Regions from separate parts of the Streptomyces sp. NPDC038200 genome, predicted to be linked through region 1. Evidence: riboswitches for the same ligand, from Rfam matches in the RefSeq annotation. Region 1 holds a riboswitch; the other holds the start of a gene.

Evidence for each region. A riboswitch is a leader RNA that binds a small molecule or an ion and turns the genes downstream of it on or off. The one in region 1 is predicted to bind cobalamin.
Region 2: another riboswitch for cobalamin. It lies ahead of ACZ7KF_RS37505 (cobalamin biosynthesis protein); the one in region 1 lies ahead of metE (5-methyltetrahydropteroyltriglutamate--homocysteine S-methyltransferase).

Annotation. Positions count from the first base shown of each region.
Region 1 covers NZ_JBVJYH010000012.1:35,708-38,694, forward strand. The annotation lists partial or broken gene ACZ7KF_RS23950 (HAD-IC family P-type ATPase) at 1-623, opposite strand, end outside; cobalamin riboswitch at 747-965, shown strand; gene metE (5-methyltetrahydropteroyltriglutamate--homocysteine S-methyltransferase) at 1,118-2,987, shown strand, end outside.
Region 2 covers NZ_JBVJYH010000028.1:24,748-27,734, forward strand. The annotation lists gene ACZ7KF_RS37500 (cobyric acid synthase) at 1-808, opposite strand, end outside; gene ACZ7KF_RS37505 (cobalamin biosynthesis protein) at 805-1,749, opposite strand; cobalamin riboswitch at 1,848-1,988, opposite strand; gene ACZ7KF_RS37510 (hypothetical protein) at 2,450-2,677, opposite strand; gene ACZ7KF_RS37515 (inorganic phosphate transporter) at 2,712-2,987, opposite strand, start outside.

The DNA.
Region 1 (2,987 bases):
CGGCCTGGAAGCCGCGCAGGCGCAGACTGTTGCCGACCACGAAGACCGAGGAGAAGGCCATCGCCGCTCCCGCGATCATCGGGTTGAGCAGTCCGGCGGCGGCCGGCGGCAGGGCGGCGACGTTGTAGGCGAAGGGCCCGGAAGAGGTTGGACCGGATGGTGCCCAGCGTCTTGCGGGCGAGCCGGACGGCGTCCGCCGCGACCCGCAGGTCCCCGCGCACGAGAGTGAGGTCGCCCGCCTCGATCGCCGCGTCCGTGCCCGTGCCCATGGCGAGGCCGAGGTCGGCCTGGGCGAGGGCCGCCGCGTCGTTGACGCCGTCACCGACCATGGCCACCGAACGTCCCTCGGCCTGAAGGCGCTCGACCACGTCGACCTTGTCCTGCGGAAGCACCTCGGCGATGACGTGCTCCGGGTCGACGCCCACCTCGGCCGCCACGGTCTCGGCGACGGCCCGGTTGTCACCGGTCAGCAGGACGGGCGTCAGTCCGAGGGCAGGCAGTCGGCGGACGGCCTCGGGGCTGGTCTCCTTGACGGCGTCGGCGACTTCGAGGACCGCGCGGGCCTCGCCGTCCCGGGCCACGGCGATGGCCGTACGTCCGGCCGCCTCGGCGTCGGTCCTGGCAAGCGGAACTCGCCCTCTCCCGCCGCGCCTCGGGACGTACGGGCAGGACAGGGCGGCGACCGGGGATCTCGATTCCGCATCCGAATGACGGACGCGCCGCACCGCATCCCCGGCCGGGGCCGTAGGCTGGCCCGTGCAGCTGGTTCGCCCCGTCAGCCAGGCGGGAGGCGTCGCAAGAGGGAACCCGGTGGGAATCCGGGACTGCCCCGCAGCGGTGAGCGGGAACGACCGCCGTCATACGCACTGGGCCCGAGGAGGGCCTGGGAAGCGACGGCCAGTAGGTGTCCTCCTCGTGAGGACGTGCCCGTGAGTCCGAAGACCTGCCACCTGCCCGCGCGCGACCCACTCGGGCGCGGACATCCCGGTGACCTCGTGGGCGGGTCGGCGTGCACACCGAACGGACGGCCAGGGGCCGCTGCCGGCCGGTCCGTCACCCTTCGCGCTCACGTCCCGTCGCCAGGATCTCAGGGATTCATCTCGCGAAGGAGATCTCCGTGACCACGAAGTCCGCAGCCGCGGCAGCACGGGCGACCGTGTACGGCTACCCCCGCCAGGGTCGGCACCGGGAGCTGAAGAAGGCGGTCGAGGGGTACTGGAAGGGCCGCGTCACCGCCGACGCCCTGCGCGCCACCGCCGCCGGCCTGCGCCGCGCGAACTGGCGGCAGCTCGCCGAGGCGGGCATCCACGAGGTCCCCACCGGCGACTTCTCGTACTACGACCACGTCCTGGACACCACCGTCATGGTCGGCGCGATCCCCGCACGCCACCGAGCGGCCGTCGCCGCCGACCCACTGGACGGCTACTTCGCCATGGCGCGCGGCACACAGGACGTGGCGCCGCTGGAGATGACGAAGTGGTTCGACACCAACTACCACTACCTGGTGCCGGAGTTGAGCCCGGACACGGTGTTCTCCGCGAACTCCGCCAAGCAGGTCGCGGAGCTGACGGAGGCCCTTGCCCTGGGCCTGCGCGCCCGGCCCGTCCTGGTCGGCCCCGTCACCTATCTGCTTCTCGCCAAGCCCGCGCCGGGCGTGCCCGCCGGCTTCGAACCGCTCACCCTGCTCGACCGTCTGCTGCCCGTGTACGCCGAGGTCCTCGCCGACCTGCGCGCGGCCGGCGCCACTTGGGTGCAGCTGGACGAACCCGCCCTGGTCCAGGACCGCACCCCGGCCGAGCTGAACGCCGCCGCCCGCACCTACCGCGACCTCGGCGCCCTCACCGACCGTCCCCGGCTGCTGGTGGCGTCCTACTTCGGACGGCTCGGCGAGGCCCTGCCCGTGCTGGCCAAGGCACCGGTCGAGGGACTCGCCCTGGACTTCACCGAGGCGGCCGCGGCCAACCTGGACGACCTCGCGGCCGTGGGCGGCCTGCCCGGCAAGCGCCTGGTCGCCGGGGTCGTCGACGGCCGCAACATCTGGGTGAACGACCTGGGGAAGTCGCTCTCCACGCTCGGGACCCTGCTGGGGCTGGCGGACCGGGTGGACGTGTCCGCCTCCTCCTCCCTGCTGCACGTTCCGCTCGACACCGCCATGGAACGCGACATCGAGCCGCAGATCCTGCGCTGGCTCGCCTTCGCGCGGCAGAAGACCCGCGAGATCGTCACCCTCGCCAAGGGCCTGGCCCGGGGCACCGACACGATCGCCGCGGAACTCGCCGCCAACCGGGCCGACCTGGCCTCCCGCGCCGGCTCCCCCCTCACCCGCGACCCGGCCGTCCGGTCACGCGCCGCCGCCGTGACCGAGGCCGACGTCCGCCGCTCCCCGTCGTACGCCGAACGCGCGGCGGCCCAGCGGGCCCACCTGCGTCTGCCGGTGCTGCCGACCACGACGATCGGCTCCTTCCCGCAGACGGACGAGCTGCGCACCGCGCGGGCGGCGTTGCGCGGCGGGCGCATCGACACCGCCGGATACGAGCGGCGCGTCGAGGCGGAGATCCAGAAGGTGATCTCCTTCCAGGAGAAGGCGGGTCTGGACGTCCTGGTGCACGGCGAGGCCGAACGCAACGACATGGTCCAGTACTTCGCGGAGCGGCTCACCGGCTACCTCGCCACCCGGCACGGCTGGGTCCAGTCCTACGGCACCCGCTGTGTCCGCCCGCCGATCCTGGCCGGCGACATCTCCCGCGCCGAGCCGATGACCGTGCGCTGGACGACGTACGCCCAGTCGCTCACCGACCGGCCGGTCAAGGGCATGCTCACCGGCCCCGTGACCATGCTCGCCTGGTCCTTCGTCCGCGACGACCAGCCCCGCGGCGACACCGCCCGGCAGGTCGCCCTCGCCCTGCGCGACGAGGTGACCGACCTGGAGGCGGCGGGCACGTCGGTGATCCAGGTGGACGAGCCCGCACTGCGCGAGACGCTGCCGC
Region 2 (2,987 bases), on a different contig from region 1:
GCGGGATCGCGCACACGGCGACCCGCAGCACGTCCTCGCCGACCGGGGGAGCGACGGTGGACTCGCGGACCGTGCCGCGCAGCGAGACGCGCAGTCCGTCCTCCTCGTCGATGCCGAGCCCGTGCCGGAAGGGGAGCACGCCGTACGTGTGCCGCCCGGTGAGCCCGTGCAGCATGTCCAGGCCGGGTTCCAGCAGGGAGACGTCGCCGCGGAACTTGTTCACCAGGAAGCCGGCGATCAGCTCCTGGTCCTCCGGGGAGAGCAGGGCGACCGTCCCGAAGAAGGAGGCGAAGACGCCGCCGCGGTCGATGTCGCCGACGACCAGCACGGGCAGCCGCGCACGGCGGGCGATGCCCATGTTGACGATGTCGGTCCGCCGCAGGTTGATCTCGGCCGGACTCCCCGCCCCCTCACAGATCACCGCGTCATACGTGCCCCGCAACTCGGCCAGGCAGTCCAGCACCGTGCCGAGCAGCCGCTGTTGGCGTCCGCCGTGGTACCCGCGCGCGCTCAGCTCGCCCACCGGCTTCCCCAGCAGCACCACCTGACTGCTCTGTTCGCCGCCGGGCTTGAGCAGCACCGGGTTCATCAGCGCGGTCGGCTCGATCCGGCACGCCTGGGCCTGCATGGCCTGCGCCCGTCCGATCTCCGCGCCCTCCCGTGTGACGAACGAGTTGAGGGACATGTTCTGCGCCTTGAACGGCGCCACTTGGACGCCCTGGCGCACCAGCCAGCGGCAGATGCCGGCGGTCACGACGCTCTTGCCCGCGTCGGAGGTGGTGCCGGCGACGAGAAGACCACCGTTCACTTCCCACGTCCTTTCAGGAGGCTGCGCGCGGCGACCGTGGTGCCGAGGGCGAGCAGGCCGACGCGGCGGGAGAGCCGTACGGCCCGGTCGATGTCGGTGACCCGGACCGGTCGTCCGGCGGCGCCGTTGAGCACGGGGCGGTGCTCGATGCGGCCCCCGTAGGACAGCGTCCCGCCCAGCCGGACGCCGAGGGCGCCCGCGAAGGAGGCTTCCACGGGACCGGCGTTGGGGCTCGGATGCCTGCGCGCGTCGGCCTTCCAGGCGCGCAGGGCGCCCCGCGGATCGGGTCCGGCCGCGGCGGCGAGCACGGCGGTCAGCCGGGCCCCGGGCCAGCCGGCGACGTCGTCGAGGCGGGCGGAGGCCCAGCCGTAGCGCCGGTGCCGGGGCGACTTGTGACCCACCATCGCGTCCAGGGTGTTGACCGCGCGGAACCCGAGCAGTCCGGGTACTCCGGCCACGGCACCCCAGACCAGCGCACCCACGACGGCGTCGGAGGTGTTCTCGGCGACCGACTCGACCACCGCCCGGGCCATGCCGTCGGCGTCCAGTGCCTGCGGGTCCCGGCCGCACAGATGGGGCAGCCGGGCCCGGGCGGCCTCGACGTCCCCGGCCGCCAGGGCGCGTCCGATGGTCCGGGCCTCCCGGGCGAGCGAGGTGCCGCCGACGACGGCCCAGGTGGCGGCGGCGGTCAGCGCGACGGAGGCGGTGCGGGAGGGGCGTACGGCGCGGGCGGCCAGCGCGCCCAGCGCGACGGCGCCACCGGCGCATACGGCGGTGTGCAGCGCGCCCCAGCCGCGGTGGTCGTGCCACAAGGCGCCTTCCACGGCTCCGGCCGCGCGGCCGAACGTGGCGACCGGATGCCCGCGGCGCGGATCGCCGAGGAGCAGGTCCCCCAGGACGCCGGCGGCGGCGCCGTACGCGTACGTGCGATCGGCACCCATCGGCTCAGCCGGCCGTGGGCACAGAAGCGGGCCTGGTACGGGTCCTTCGGCAGCCGGGCATGGCGATCTGTGTCCTCACTCAGGGTGTCCGCGCCCTGGTTCGACGTCAATCGGCGGTGAGAGTTCCTGGCTCCCGGGGTTCTTCCCCGGTGACAGTGGCGGGACCGCGCCGGATTCGCACCGGCTTCCTCTCCTGCCGCCGTACATGGCCTGGGCAGTCCACCACGCGTCCGGAAGGGCCGTCAACTTGCCTTTGACCTGGGATGCCGGACTGTGTGGAGGCCCACACCGCCGGCACGCCGGACGCCGTCGGACGGCCGGATCGCGGTGAATTCCCCTCGCGCGGAGGGCATTCGCCGGTCTCGCTCGTGCGCACGGACGGTGAGGATCTGCAAGGGCTCGTCCGTGTCATACGGGGCGCAACGGACGTGGGGAGGGAGGCGCGGTGGCGTATGCGGGCGAGATGCCGCTCGACGACGGCCGGATCGTGCCGCTGGAGGTGGCGGGCGAGGGCCCGGCGGGCGTCCGGCGGGTCGCGCGGGGCGGCCCGGTGGCCGGGGCGGCGGAGACCCTCCCGCAGGCCCGTGCACGCGCCGCGGACACACATCGGCCCTGCCGGCACCGCGGAGGCGGTGACCCGGCAGGGCCGACATCGGGCTTTCGGCGTCAGGCCTCGGCCATGCTCAGGAGTAGGCCGTGATCAGGCCTTGGCCATGATCAGGTAGATCCCGTACGCGACCGCCGCCGCGCACGCGGCGAAGCACACGTACGCACCGGTCATCGCCAGCCCGGCGGAACCGCCCTGGGCGGCGGCCTTCTCACGGCGCGCCAGGCCGTTGACACCGAGGGTGAACAGGGCCACCAGGCCCACCGTGAACGCGAGGCTCACACCGAAGACGGAGCCGAGGGCCGCCCAGTCGATCTTCATGGGGATGCTTCCTTCAGTAACCGTGTGCTCGGGGTCAGACCGCGGCGGCCGGCGGGACGGCCGGGGCCGGTTCGGCGACGGGGGCGGGGATGGTGGCCGTCAGCTCCTCGACGACCGTGCCCGCGGGCGGCGGGATCACGGCGGCGATGGCGGTGGTGACCACGCCGGCCGGCTCGCCGGTCTCCTCGACCACGTTGGTGTGGTCGACGACCTCGCGGCGGGAGATCTTCCAGATCGCGGCGCTGGCGGCGACCAGGAAGACGGCGACGGCGGCGGTGCCCCAGTCACCCAGGTCGGTGACGGACTCGGC